2 linked regions of the Novosphingobium sp. G106 genome follow. The protein of the gene in region 2 interacts with the protein of the main gene of each other region in a pairwise test. Links are inferred from orthologs where the notes say so. Each region holds a gene or a part of one and is shown on either strand. Other genes may lie near its edges.

Evidence for each region.
Region 1: the proteins of rlmN (region 2) and ftsZ interact in binary tests that used the Escherichia coli proteins (3 or more experiments, as listed by UniProt). The link is inferred for Novosphingobium sp. G106 from one-to-one orthologs.

The regions. Positions count from the first base shown.
Region 1 is NZ_JAHOOZ010000001.1:3,341,545-3,348,046, reverse strand. Bases 2,773-5,683 are described here. They hold ftsZ (cell division protein FtsZ), read left to right. Parts: upstream 2,773-3,388; coding sequence 3,389-4,978; downstream 4,979-5,683. Other genes in these bases: KRR38_RS15920 (SPOR domain-containing protein), read left to right, coding at 5,081-5,683; ftsA (cell division protein FtsA), read left to right, coding at 2,773-3,266. Also shown: murB (UDP-N-acetylmuramate dehydrogenase), read left to right, coding at 1-2; KRR38_RS15940 (D-alanine--D-alanine ligase), read left to right, coding at 1-946; KRR38_RS15935 (cell division protein FtsQ/DivIB), read left to right, coding at 943-1,986; more of ftsA, read left to right, coding at 1,986-2,772; more of KRR38_RS15920, read left to right, coding at 5,684-6,502. UniProt on the Escherichia coli protein: Essential cell division protein that forms a contractile ring structure (Z ring) at the future cell division site. The regulation of the ring assembly controls the timing and the location of cell division.
Region 2 is NZ_JAHOOZ010000001.1:6,107,191-6,115,331, reverse strand. What follows is about bases 2,679-5,487. They hold rlmN (23S rRNA (adenine(2503)-C(2))-methyltransferase RlmN), read left to right. Parts: upstream 2,679-3,360; coding sequence 3,361-4,614; downstream 4,615-5,487. Other genes in these bases: KRR38_RS29810 (SDR family oxidoreductase), read left to right, coding at 5,217-5,487; KRR38_RS29815 (glycine zipper 2TM domain-containing protein), read left to right, coding at 4,758-5,135; KRR38_RS29825 (hypothetical protein), read left to right, coding at 2,827-3,324; KRR38_RS29830 (TauD/TfdA family dioxygenase), read left to right, coding at 2,679-2,767. In the rest of the region: KRR38_RS29840 (hypothetical protein), read right to left, coding at 1-263; KRR38_RS29835 (MFS transporter), read right to left, coding at 304-1,569; more of KRR38_RS29830, read left to right, coding at 1,784-2,678; more of KRR38_RS29810, read left to right, coding at 5,488-5,966; KRR38_RS29805 (TMEM165/GDT1 family protein), read left to right, coding at 6,250-6,765; KRR38_RS29800 (cyclopropane-fatty-acyl-phospholipid synthase family protein), read left to right, coding at 6,827-8,128.

The DNA.
Region 1 (6,502 bases), 2.8 Mb from region 2 along the record:
GAGCCTCGGTAAGCTTCATGTCGCGGTTCTGATGGGCGGCTGGTCCAGCGAGCGCCCGGTTTCGCTGATGAGCGGCGAGGGCGTGGCGAAGGCGCTCGAGTCCAAGGGCCACAAGGTCACCCGTGTCGACATGGGCCGTGATGTCGCGCTCAAGCTCGCCGAAGCCAAGCCCGACGTCGTGTTCAACGCGCTCCACGGTACGCCGGGCGAAGACGGCACGGTCCAGGGCATGATGGACCTGATGGGCCTGACCTATACCCATTCGGGGCTCGCCACCTCGGTCATTGCGATCGACAAGGAACTGACCAAGCAGACGCTGGTGCCGCATGGCGTGCCGATGCCCGGCGGCCGCATCGTCGAGACCGCTGAGCTCTATGAGCGTGATCCCCTGCCGCGACCCTATGTGCTGAAGCCGGTCAACGAGGGCTCGTCGGTCGGCGTGGCCATCGTCACCGCCGAGGGCAACTACGGCAATCCGATTAGCGCCGAGGCCAAGGGCCCCTGGCAGGAGTTTGATAGCCTGCTTGCCGAGCCGTTCATCCGCGGCAAGGAACTGACCACCGCGGTGCTCGCCGACAAGGCGCTGCTGGTGACCGAGCTCAAGCCCAAGTCGGGCTTTTACGACTTCGACGCCAAGTACACCGACGGCATGACCGACCACATCTGCCCGGCCGAGATTCCCGACGAGATCACCGAGGCCTGCAAGTCGATCGCGCTCCAGGCGCATCGCCTGCTCGGCTGCCGCGGTACCAGCCGGTCGGACTTCCGCTGGGACGACAGCCAGGGCGTCGAGGGCCTGTTCCTGCTCGAAGTGAACACGCAGCCCGGGATGACTCCGCTCAGCCTCGTGCCCGAGCAGGCGCGGCACCTAGGCATGGATTATGCCGATCTCGTCGAGGCGATCATCGCCGAAGCGCTCGAAGACGCCAAAGCGAGGGCCGCATGAGCGCGCAGACACTCAAGCGCAAGGCTCCCACGGCGCGCAAGGTCGCCGCGCAGCAGGGCACGGCGCGCAAGGTGCGCACCGCAAAGGCGCGGACCGGTTCGGTGTTCGATCGGATCATGGCCTGGATACCGTTCAGCGAGGAGCAGCTCCACCGCATTTTCCTCGCGGTGATCCTCGGTGGCGCGGCAGCGCTCGCCTGGTTCGTCGCGGGCTTCGCCGGCCTGCCGGCCATGGCTGGGCAACAGCTCGCCCAGGTCGCCGGCGATGCGGGCTTCGAGGTGCGCCGCGTCGACGTGCGCGGAGTCAAGCATCTCAACGAGCTCAAGATCTACGAGCGCGTTCTCGCCGAGCGCAACCAGGCCATGCCGCTGGTAGATATCGCCGCGCTGCGCGAGGAACTGCTGCAGCTCTCGTGGGTGCAGGATGCGCGGGTTTCGCGCCAGCTGCCCGATACGCTGGTGATCGATATCGTCGAGCGCGTGCCGCATGCCGTGCTCAGGAAGCCCGGCCGCCTGGTTCTGATCGATGCCGAGGGCAACGAGCTCGAGCCGGTCAGCGCCGAGCGCGCCAAGGGCATGCTCGTGGTCGGCGGGCCGGGCGCGGGCAAGCAGGTGGTGGCGCTGTCGCAGTTGCTCGAGGCGGCGCCGGCGCTCAATCCACAGGTGCGCGAGGCCGAATGGGTCGGCAACCGCCGCTGGAACATCACCTTCAAGACCGGCCAGGTCCTCGCGCTACCCGAAGGCGAGCAGGCTTCGGCCAAGGCGTTGATGTCCTTCGCTCGGCTCGACGGCACCAACCGTCTGCTCGGCGGCCGGGTCGCCGCCTTCGACATGCGCGCTTCGGACCGCATCTATCTGCGCGTGCCCGACCGCGGCAAGGACGAGGAACTCGGCGCCAAGCCCAAGGCCAGTGAGTCCGGCGATGCCAAGCCGGCTTCGAGCAAGGCCACGACCACCAAGACCGCCGATGCGACGCCGGCCGCGACGAAGGCCGCGTCAGCCGCCAAGAAGACCGCTTCCGCCAAGGAGGAAATAGACTAATGGCCACGCCCCGTATCAGCCGCGTCTTCGGTGCGGTCAACATGGGCTCTTTCCGCATCTCGGCGATGATCGCCGGGATATCCGAAACAGGCGAGATGATCGTCCTCGGCTCGGGCCACCGCGCCAGCCAGGGGATCAAGCGCGGCTACGTCACCGACATGACCGCAGCCACTTACGCAGTGCGCGACGCGATCGAGCGGGCCGAGCGGATGGCCAATACCAGCGTCTCGTCGGTCTGGATCGGCTGCTCGGGTGCCGGGCTCGCCAGCCAGGTTGCGCAGGTCGAGGTCGACATCGGCGGGCGCCGGATCGAGCAGGACGACATCGACCACCTGCTGGTTGCCGGCCGCGACGTGATCCAGCCCGAAGGGCGCATGGTGCTTCACGCCCAGCCGGCTCACTACACGCTCGACGGCGCGCACGGCGTCGCCAATCCCCGCGGGCTCCATGCCGAGCGGCTGGGCGTCGATATCCACGTCATGTTGGCGGACGGCGCGCCTATCCGCAATCTGACCGAGGCCGTCCAGAACGCGCACCTCGACGTCGAGGCGGTAGTCGGTTCGCCGATCGCCGCCGGCCATGCCTGCCTCTCGCCGGAGGAGCGCGACCTCGGCGTCGGCCTCGTCGAGATCGGTTCGGAAGTGACCAACGTCTCGGTCTATTTCTCGGGCATGCTGATCGGCATGGCTTCGATCCCGATCGGCTCGGGCGACATCACCGATGCCATCGCATCGTGCTTCGGCATCCGCCGCTTCCAGGCCGAGCGGTTGAAATGCGTCAATGGCTCGGCCATCGCCAGCCCGACCGACCACCGCGAGATGATCCCGGTCAACGCGCCGGGCGAGGAAGGCACGGGACCGATCGCGCGCCATGCAGACGACAAGAACCGCATTCCGCGCGCGGAGCTCGTCTCGGTCATCACCGGCCAGCTCGGCCGGCTGATGGAGGAGGTCAACAAGGCCTTGAAAGGCCTCGGCTTCACCAGCCAGCGCGGCCAGCAGGTCGTGCTCACGGGCGGCGGCGCGGAGCTCGTCGGCCTTGCCGACTATGCCCAGGCGGCGCTGGGCAAGCCGGTGCGCATCGGCAAGGCGCCCGCACTGACCGGTCTGGCTGAAACGCACCTCAAGCCGGGGTTCGCAACGCTCGCGGGGCTGGTACTCTATGCTGCGGCCGACCCCGTCGACATCCGCGCGATCGGCCCGAGTTATCAGCCGACATTGCGCTATGGCGGGCTCGGATTGGTGAACCGTGTGTATCGCGCGGTGAAGGAATATTTTTAGGCTGGCGTGGTGGGCGACATCCGGCTGTGGACAATGGTTAAACCGCCTTTGATTCGACGAGTCGAAGCGTGCAATTTGCAGGGATCGGAATTCCCTTTCGCTCGCCTGCCGGGAGTAGAGCAATGAGCATCAATATTGGCCCGCCCGCCATCGAAGAACTTCGTCCCCGCATCACCGTGATCGGTGTCGGCGGTGCTGGCGGCAACGCCATCGCCAACATGATCAACGCCGAGATCGAAGGCGTCGACTTCGTCGTGGCCAACACCGACGCGCAGTCGCTCAACAACTCGATCGCCGAGCATCGTATCCAGCTGGGCACGGACATCACCAAGGGGCTCGGTGCGGGCGCCCGTCCCGAAGTGGGCAAGGCCGCGGCCGAAGAAAGCCTCGCCGAGATCGATCGCGCGCTCGAAGGCGTGCACATGTGCTTCATCGCCGCGGGCATGGGCGGCGGCACGGGCACCGGCGCGGCGCCGGTCATCGCCAAGGCCGCGCGCGACAAGGGCGTTCTGACCGTCGGCGTCGTCACCAAGCCGTTCCTGTTCGAAGGCACCCGCCGCATGCGTTCGGCCGAAGCCGGCATCGAGGAACTGCAGCGCCACGTCGACACGCTGATCGTCATTCCCAACCAGAACCTGTTCCTCGTCGCCAAGGCAGAGACCACGTTCAAGGAAGCCTTCACCCTCGCGGACGAAGTGCTCCAGCAGGGCGTCCGCTCGATCACCGACCTCATGGTCATGCCGGGCCTGATCAACCTCGACTTCGCCGACGTTCGCTCGGTCATGGGCGAGATGGGCAAGGCGATGATGGGCACCGGCGAAGGCCAGGGCGAGAACCGCGCGCTCGAAGCCGCGGAACGTGCGATCGCCAATCCGCTGCTCGACGGCGTTTCGATGCAGGGCGCCAAGGGCGTCATCATCTCGATCATCGGCGGCGACGACATGAAGCTGCTCGAAGTCGACGAAGCGGCGAACCACATCCGCGAGCTGGTCGATCCCAACGCGAACATCATCTGGGGTTCGGCCTTCAATCCCGACCTCCAGGGCAAGATCCGCGTTTCGGTCGTCGCCACCGGCATCGAGCAGAGCGCCGAGATGGCCGAGATCGCCGCGCGTCCGCTCAACCTCACGGCCTCGCGCGGCCCGATCCGCCCGGCAATCGTGGCGCCGGCGCCTGCTCCCGAGCCGGTGTTCCAGCCCGCGCCGGCAGCGGTGCCGCTGGCCTCCGAGCCCGAGCCGATCGCGGCAGTGGCCGAGGAAACGCCCGTGGCCAACGACCTCGATCTCGACGGTTTTGCCGAGGAAGCCGAAGCCTTCGAGCTGACCGACGAGGATGCTGGCGCCGAGGAAGACGTGACCCAGGCCGGTTATGCCAGCCTCACCGGTGTCCGCGCCGGCCGCGGGGATGCGCTGGATCTCGGTCTCGACCAGGTTGACGAGGCGGAGAGCGCGCAGGACGATCTGCTGCAGAACGCCAACCGCCTGGCAGAGGAAGATGCTCCCGTCTCGCCGCTGGTGACGCGGCGCAAGCCGGTCGGGGCGCCGGGTGCCGGCGGCGGCAAGGGTCCCGTCGCGGGCAATACGCTGTTCGAGCGCATGGCCAATCTGTCGCGCGGGGTGAAGCCCGCCGCGGCCGAGGAAAGCGATGACGACGAGGACGACGGTTCCGCGATCTCCATCCCGCGCTTCCTCGGGCGTCAGAACAACCAGTAGGGTCGTTCGTCCGCGGTTCATCTCGGCGAATGCATCGAAAATAAGATAAGCTCGGGCCGGCTCGCCCGGCCTGGAGTCGCGCGCGCCATGGGTAACGGACGGATGCTGAAGGCATACAGGCTTGGCGCATTGGCGTCGTTGCTGGCCATCGCGGGAGCGGGACAGGCAGTGGCGCAAGGCGTGCCGCACCGGGGTTCGACCCAGGGTACGGCACGGCCGTCCGCCGGACAGCCGGCGATCTCGCAGCCGGTCGTGCAGGCTCTTCCCAGTAGCGACGGCATGACGCTCGACGCGGCGCTTGGCCGCCTGGCGCGCGACCCGCGCGATATCTCCGCGCTGATCGATGCCGGCAATGCCGCGCTGGCGATGGGCGACGTCGACGCAGCCACAGGCTTCTTCCGCCGCGCCGACCAGGTCTCGCCGGGCAATCCGCGGGTCAAGGCGGGGCTCGCCGGGGCGATGGTGCGCAACGGCGATCCCTTCGGGGCGATCCCGCTGTTCGACGAGGCCGAGAAGGCGGGTGCGATGGACACCGCACTGGCCGCCGACCGTGGGCTCGCCTACGATCTCGTCGGCGACAACGCTGCGGCGCAGAAGTTCTATCGCCAGGCACTGGCGCGTGGTCCCAGCGAAGAGGTGGTCCGGCGGCTGTCGCTCAGCCTGGCGATCAGCGGCGACAAGCACAATGCCGAGCTGATCCTCTCACCGCTGCTCCAGAATCGCAATCTCGCCGCCTGGCGCACGCGCGCCTTCGTCCTGGCAATCCTGGGCCAGACCGAGGAGGCGGTGAGCATCGCCAACACCATCCTGCCTTCCGAACTCGCGACCGGCGTGGCGCCCTACCTGCGCTACATGCCGCGGCTGACTCACGCCCAGCAGGCGGCAGCCGCGAATTTCGGCCAGTTCCCGCGGGCTTCCGAGATCGGCCGCGATGATCCGCGGGTCGCGCTCTATGCGCCCAAACAGACCACCGTCGCCGCGGCCGACGCCAAGCTCACCCCGCAGGGCGAGCCGCTGGGCCGCAAGGGGCGTGGGCGGGATCGGAACCGCGACCGCAAGACCGCAACCGCGAGTTTGGACGCGATGCCCGGCGTGCCCGACATCAGCCGGAACACGCGTCTCGCACCCGAACCGCCGCCGCCGGCGCGCGAGGTGACTGCCAGTGCCGGTACGCCGGCTCCGATCGCGCGTCCCTCGTCGACGCGTTCTCCCGCTCCGGTGGCGCAGGTTGCCATGGTCCCGACGCCGGCGCCGACCCCTGCTTCTACGCTGCCGCCCGGCTTCGCGCCGACCCAGCCGTCGCGACCTGCGGCGACCACGCCGGCTCCTGCGGTTGCTCTGCCGCCCGGTTTCACCCCGAGCGAGCCGGCGCGTCCCGCCGCGGCACCGCCAACACCCGCTGCCTCGGCGCCGCGGCCCGGCTCCGGTATGCTCGCCGTGTCGCCCGGCTTCAGCATCGCGCCGACTGCGCCCGCCACCGCGCCGCCCGTCGCTCCGCTTGCCGCATCACCGACGCCCGCGCCG
Region 2 (8,141 bases):
CTCATGACGAGCGCAGCCTGCGCCTGCAGGCGCCGGGCATCCTCGGGATAGCCCAGCCTATCGTACTCGGCCGCCGCCGCCCGCCAGGCGATGATCTCGTCTTCGAGCAACGACATCAGTTCCTGCACCGACAGGTCGCGCAGCGAGGCCTGGGCCCCGTCGCGGATCGCGTGGAGCTTGCGCTCCTCGACGCGCCGGGCTTGCCTGGCGGTTTCGAGGGCCTTGCGGAGTCTGATCTTGAGCGCCGTGGCCCCGTCACTCATTTGAGGCGTCACTCATCTAAGGCGTCATTCATTTGATGCGTTATTCTCCGGTCGTTTGGGGTCTCGCGAGTTGCAGACCCAGCAGTGACAGCACTGCCGCGCCCGAGAGCAGAAGCCCCGTATAGACGCCGCCACCCGCTCCACTCAAGAGCTGAGCCAGAATCGGCGTCACTGCCCCGCCGAGTATTCCACCGAAGTTGAACGCGAACGAAACGCCGCTGTAGCGCAGCCGCACCGGGAACAGGCTGATCAGCCAGGAGCCGAGCGGCCCGTTGGTCATGCCCATGAAGAACATCGTCACGCAGAGCGTCAGCCCGGCCAGCGCCAGCGAGCCCGAGGCGAGACCCGGACCGAAGGCGATCCCCATGACGACCACGCCCAGCGAACCGATCGAGATCGCCGTCGCCGGGCGCGTACGATCGGCAATCCAGGCGGCTAGGAAGATGCCCGCGGTCAACGTCAGGTTGGCGATCAACTGGATGCCCAGCACCGCCTCGCGCGGCTGGTGCTGCGCGCCAGTGAGTTCGGCGAGCGCCCAGGCCGTGCCGAGGTAGAAGGTGGCGAAGACCACGACCACGCCGGCGCTGCCTGCCAGCACCGCGCCCCAGTGATGGCGCAATACCTGCGCCAGCGGGACGGGCACGGGCGGCTCGCGCTCGAGCGCGGCTCGGAACTGCGGCGTCTCGCCGATCTTGTGGCGCATCCACAGGCGGAGCGCGACCAGCACCGAACTCGCCGCGAATGGGATACGCCAGCCCCATGCGGCGAATTCGGCGTCGGACAGCCAGAAACCGATGGCGAGAAACAGCCCGTTGGCGGCGAAGAAACCGATCGGCACGCCCGACTGCGGCGCCGCGCCGAAGCGGGCTTCCCAGCCCTTGGGCGCATTCTCGACCGCGAGCAGCGCCGCCCCACCCCACTCTCCGCCGAGCCCGAAGCCCTGGCCGAAGCGCATCACGTAAAGCAGTACCGGCGCGACCCAGCCGACCATCTGGTATGTCGGCAGGAAGGCGATCGCCAGGGTCGAGCCGCCCATCAGCATCAACGAGACCACCAGGGTCGACTTGCGGCCGATGCGGTCGCCGAAATGGCCGAAGACCACGCCACCGATCGGCCGGGCGATAAATGCGATGCCGAAGCTCATGAAAGCGAGCAGCGTCTGCGCCGTTGCCGATTCGGAAGGGAAGAACAGCGGCCCGAAGACGAGGGCGGCCGCGGTCGCGTAGATGAAGAAGTCATAGTATTCGACCGCCGTGCCCACCATCGCGGCGGCCAGGATGCGGGCATTGTCGCGCAGCGGCTGCATGCTCTTCCGGTTCCCCCCTCGTTCCCCAAGGCCTTCTGGCGCCGTCTTGGCGCGATTTAGCCTTGCTGATCAAGCGTTCAAAATGCCCGCAAAGGGATATTGTCGCGGCCTTGCGCTCGGGTTAGGCTTTGTTCGTCGCCTTATGCAAAAATGCGGGAGGCATCGTCATCAGCCGCGCCCTGTCAGGGGCGCAGGACAAGCGGGAGATAGTTTCATGGCCGGCATCAAGGTCAAAGACCTCAGCAGCGAGCACAATTTCGGCGCCCAGATCGAGGGCCTGAACTGGGACAACATCGACGACGCGGCCGTCCGCGACCAGATCAATGCGGTGTTCGAGGACCGCGGCATGATCGTGTTCAAGGACATGGAATCGAGCGCCAAGATGCAGGTCGCGGTCAGCAAGATCTTCGGCCCGCTCAAAGACCACCCGACCAAGTCGACCCCGCGCGACGGTGAAACCGGCGATGAAGCCGAGGGCGTGATCGACATGCATTACGACCCCAAGAAGGGCAACAGCGACGCCGGCAGCCTCGTCGAGATCGACGGCCAGGTGCTCGCGCGTTTCTCGCCCTGGCATTTCGACCACTGCTACAACAACGAGCTCAACCGCGCCGGCGTGCTGCGCTCGCCCATCATCGCACCCGAAGGCGGCCGCACCGGCTTCATGGACGGGATCGAGCTCTACAAGAACTTCCCGCAGGATCTGCGCGACCAGATCGAAGGCCTGAACATTATCTACACGCTCGACACGCGGCTGACCAAGCAGCGCTTCGGGGTGAACTTCAAGGCATTCGAGGACACCTCGCCGCCGGTCATGGCACTGCTCAAGGAAGTCGCGATCTTCCCGCGGGCGATGCATCCGGCGGTCTGGACGCGCCAGACAGGAGAAAAAGTACTGCACATCGGCCCCTGGATGTCGGTCGGCGTCGAGCACAACGAGACCCCGGAATTCGAAGCGGTCTATGATGAGATCTGCCACACGATCAATCGCCTAGGGACCGGCAACGCCGCCTACTGGCACGACTGGAGCCCGACCGACCTGGTGATCTGGGACAACTGGCGGATGGTCCACGCGGTCGAAGGCTGCGACGCCAAGCACGAGCGCCAGACGCTGCGCACGACGATCAAGGGCGACTACGGCCTCGGTTATTTCGAGGACGGCAAGAAGATCGGCGAGGTCTATCGCGAGGTTGCCTGAGCCCCGCGGTTACATCGACCTTCCCAGGCGCCCGGCTTTCTGCGAATAGCCCGGGCGCAATGGGCCGGGGTTTCATCGTCATCTGCATCGCAGCGGCGGCATTGCTGGCCATGCCCGCGCATGCCCGCGACAGTCTCGGCATGTTCGCGGCCTGGGGGGCGTTCCGCGACCCGGTCGTGCCGCGCTGCTATGCCATCGCCATGGCCGAGCCGAGTACCAAGCAGCGCGACTATCAACCTTACGCCGCGGTCGGCACCTGGCCGCGACGCGGGGTGCGCGGACAGGTCCATTTCCGCCTGTCGCGCAAACTCGCACCAAATTCCCGCATCACCCTCTCGATCGGCCGCGACCGCTTCCAGCTGACGGGCGGCGGCGGCGATGCCTGGGCGGTCGACCGCCGCATGGACGCCGCAATCGTCGCGGCCATGCGTTCGGCCCAGCGTATGACCGTTTCGGCGCGCGACGCGGCGGGGCGGAACTTCGCCAACAACTGGGCGCTGGAAGGCGCGGCGACCGCGATGGACGCCGCCTCGATCGGCTGTGTGCAGTCGCGGTAGAATTTTCGCGAAGATGCGCCTATATGCGCCGCTCCCATGGCAGACACCCAGCTGATGCAGATCCCCGGGCATATCGACCCGCTTCCCGTCGCGCGCGACATCACCCCGCGCGAGGATGGCCGCGTCGATGTCATGGGCCTGCCCAAGAAGGACATCGCCGCGCTGTTCGAGGCGGCCGGGCTCGACGCCAAGGCGGCCAAGCTGCGCGCCAAGCAGGTCTACCACTGGCTCTACCACCGCGGCGTCACCGATTTCGAGGCGATGACCGACATCGCCAAAACCATGCGCCCCTGGCTGGCCGAACACTTCGTCATCGGCCGCCCCGAAGTGGTCGAGGCGCAGCTTTCGACCGACGGCACGCGCAAGTGGCTGCTGCGCACCGACGACGGCCACGACTTCGAGATGGTCTTCATCCCCGACGCTGACCGTGGCACGCTCTGCGTCTCGAGCCAGGTCGGCTGCACGCTCAACTGCCGCTTCTGCCACACCGGCACGATGAGGCTGGTGCGCAACCTGACGCCCGGCGAGATCGTCGGTCAGGTCATGCTGGCGCGCGATGCGCTGGGTGAATGGCCGAAGGGGCGGATGGATTTCGTCTTCGCGGACGAGGACGAGGAAGGCGGTGACTACCGCGCCGACGGGCGCCTGCTGACCAACATCGTCATGATGGGCATGGGCGAGCCGCTCTACAATTTCGACAATGTCCGCGACGCGCTCAAGCTCGTCATGGACGGCGAAGGCCTGGCGCTGTCGAAGCGGCGTATCACGCTGTCGACAAGCGGCGTCGTGCCGCTGATGGCACGCTGCGGCGAGGAGATCGGGGTCAATCTCGCGGTCTCGCTCCACGCGGTGACCAAGGAAGTGCGCGACGAGATCGTGCCGATCAACAAGAAGTTCGGCCTCGAGGACCTGCTCCAGGCCTGCGCCGATTATCCCGGCGCCTCGAACGCGCGGCGGATCACGTTCGAATACGTCATGCTCAAGGACAAGAACGACAGCGATGAGGACGCGCGCGAACTGATCCGGCTGATCAAGAAGTACAAGCTGCCCGCCAAAGTGAACCTGATCCCGTTCAACCCCTGGCCCGGCGCGCCCTACGAATGCTCGACGCCCGAGCGCATCCGGCAGTTCTCCGAGATCGTCTTCCAGGCCGGGATCAGCGCACCGGTGCGCACCCCGCGCGGGCGCGACATCGATGCCGCCTGCGGTCAGCTCAAGACCGCCGCCGAGAAAAAGAGCCGTGCCGAGCTTGACCGGCTCTACGCCGAAAAGCAGGCCGCGCTGGGCTGAGAAAATGGCGATTCGTCGCGCCAGCGGCCCGCCCCACCGTACATTTGTGAACACAACGGCCCGTTAATCTGGCGTTGTGGAGCCTTCGGCAATGCGCTGAGTTGCTTCGGCTACCAGAACGACAACACCAGGAGGACGCAATCATGCGCAAGCTACTCATCGCGGCGACGCTCGCCGCCGTCGCCATTCCCGCCCTGCCCGCCGCCGCCGATCCGCCGCCTTGGGCCCCTGCCCATGGCCGACGTGCGCACGAGCAGCAGTCGATGTATGACTCCAGCGGGCGCTACCGCGAACCGCACCGCCTGGGCCGCAACGACCAGGTCTGGCGTGGCAACGACGGCCGCTATTACTGCAAGCGTAACAACGGCACGACCGGCCTGATCGTTGGTGCCGCGGCCGGTGCCCTGCTGGGCCGCGCCATCGACACGCGCGGCGATCGTCTGCTTGGCACGCTGCTCGGCGGTACCGGCGGTGCCCTGCTGGGCCGCGAGATCGACCGCGGGGGCGTGAGCTGCCGCTAAGCCCCCACACGGCTCCGGTGCATCATGCGCCGGAGCCGTTTTCCGGTTTCCCGCCAGCACGTTCTATGCTTCGGTAAGCCGATGCTTCCATCCGTTCTAGTCACCGGCGGTGCCCGGCGCATCGGCGCCACGATCGCGCGAAGCTTCGGCCTCGCCGGCTGGCACGTGGTGATCCACCACAAGGATTCGCACGACGAGGCCGAAGCGCTCGCGGCCGAACTGCCCACGGCCGAAGTCGTGCAGTGCGATCTCGGCGATATCGAGGCTTCTGCCGCGATGATCGAGGTGCTGACCGCGCGGCTCGACGACTGGCGCGTGCTGGTCAACTGCGCCGCGGTGTTTCACGAGGACACGGTGCGCCGGCTCGATCCCGCGGTGTTCGAGGAAGCGGTCACAGTCAACGCCGCGACGCCGGCGCGCATGGCCCAGGTGTTCCTCGCCGGGGCCAAGGCCAAGGGCGGGCGCCGAGTGATCGATGTTACCGACATGAAGATCGCCAATCCCAACCCCGATTTCTTCTCCTACACGATGGCCAAGCATGCCTTCGACGCGACCGTGCGGATGATGGCGATGGCGCAGGAAAGCACCGCCGACCGCATCTACGGCCTCGCCCCCGGCGCCATGCTGCCGAGCTTCGACCAGCTTCCCGAAGAGCACCTGAAAAGCGGCCGGATGAACCTGCTCGAACGGCTGACCGATCCGCAGGAACTGGCCGACGCCGCGCTGTTCCTAGCCGAGGGCTGGCTGGCGAGCGGCGAGACGCTGTTCGTCGATTCGGGCCAGCACCTGCTCTCGCTGCCCCGCGACGTGCTGTTTCTGGCACGCGAATGACCTTGCTTTCTGGGCGCGCGTCACCTAACTGCCAGGCGTCATCTGGGGAGTAGCCAGCCGTCGCAAGACGGAACCCTGCGTCAACATACTTGGTCGAGAGGCCATGGCGCAGGGAGGACGGGACACCGTTCAGGCGAGACCAATGGCATTGCGGCTCCGCCTGGCTGGGCGGGATCCGCGATGTCGTTGTCTTGTCCATCGCCCGGCCCGGAGATCTAACTTGCTCGAAGCCCTGCTCACTTCCACCGCTGTGGTCGCTTTTGCCGAGATCGGCGACAAGACCATGCTGCTGGCGATCGTTCTGGCCGCCAAACTGCGCGCGCCCTGGCAGATCCTCGCCGGCATCTTCTGCGCGACGATCGTCAACCATGCCTTCGCCGCCTTCGTCGGCAGTGAAGTGGCAGGGCTGGTCAACGCCCCCTGGTTCCGCATCGCGGTTGCGCTGGGCTTCATCGCCATGGCCGCCTGGACGCTGATCCCCGACAAGCTCGACGACGACGAGGAAGGCTTCAAGCAGCGCGGCGGCGCCTTCCTGACGACGCTAGTCTCGTTCTTCCTCGTCGAGATGGGCGACAAGACCCAGGTCGCCACGATCGCGCTCGGCGCGCAGTACCACAACGTCCTGGCGGTCGCGACGGGCACGACGATCGGCATGATGCTCGCCAACGGCCCGGCGGTTTTCCTCGGCGAGGAACTGGTCAAGCGCATCTCGCTCAAGGCGACGCGCACCGCGGCGGCCCTGCTGTTCCTGGCGCTCGGCCTGTGGCAACTCGCCAGCGCGCTCGGTTGGATGGGCTGACTCGGGCCTCAGTATCATTACCGCTTGCGCACCGCCGAAGCGGCGGTAGTCTCTCGCCCTCATGTGGTTGCTTGACAAGATGCTGAGCCGCCTGGTCCGCAAGGGCCGGCTGATAGTCACCGACCATGATGGGCGCGAATACGCCTATGGTCCCGGCGGCGACGTGGGTTTCGGCGAGGCGATCCGTATTCGCTTCACCGACAAGGGCGCGGCGCTGCATGTCGGCCGCTATCCGCAGGTCGGCGCAGGCGAAGCCTATATGGACGGGCGCCTGGTGATCGAACCGCCCAACGATATCCGCGACCTCGTCCACTTCGTCGGGCTCAATGCCGAGGCCGATCCCGAGGCCCATCTCCGCCCGCGCGGACCGCTGCGCAAGCTGGGCTTCCACCTCGCCTCGAAGATCGACAGCTACAACAACCAGCGCGCCGCACGGCGCAATGCCGAGCATACCTACAACCTGACCCGCCGGCTCTACGAGCTGTTCCTCGACGAGGACCGGCAGTACACGATGGCCTATTACCGCGATCCGGACATCAGCCTGGAGCAGGCCCAGCTCGACAAGAAGGCGCATATCGCGGCCAAGCTCTACCTGCAGAAGGGCAAGAGCTCGGGCATGAAAGTGCTCGACATCGGCTGCGGCTGGGGCGGGCTCGCGCTCTACCTGCACAAGCATTACGACGTCGACGTGCTCGGCGTGGCGCTGGCGCCCGACCAGATCGAGTTCTGCCGCGAGCGCGCGGCGGAAGCGGGTGTCTCGGACCGCGTCAAGTTCGAGCTCATGGACTATCGCGACGTCGAGGGTCAGTTCGACCGGATCACCTCGGTCGGCCTGCTCGAGCACGTGGGCACGCCGCAGTATCCGGCCTTCTTCCAGCACACCCACCGGCTGCTCAAGGCCGACGGCGTGATGTTCTCGCACTGCTGCGGCCGTGCACGAGGGCCCGGCGTGACCGACGGCTGGACGCGCAAATACATCTTCCCCGGCGGCTATATCCCTGCCCTGTCCGAACTCGTCACCGAAAGCGAGAAGGCCGGCTGGCAGGTGATGGACGTCGAGGCGATGCGCTTCCACTACTCGCACACCCTCGAGGAATGGTACCGCCGCACGCAGCTGCATCGCGAGGAGATCACCGCGCTCTACGACGAGCGGTTCTACCGCATGTGGGAGTTCTACCTCGCCGGCGCCGAACAGGCCTTCCGCCACGGCGGCATGGTCAACTGGCAGCTCCAATATGTGAAGCGGCGCGACGCGATCCCGATGACCGGCGACTACGTCTACGAGGAAAGCGCCCGACTGCGCGCCAGCGACGTGGCGCCCGAATGGCACCTCGCGCCGGAGGCACGCGCCGCAGCGGAGTAAGCCTGTTCACTTG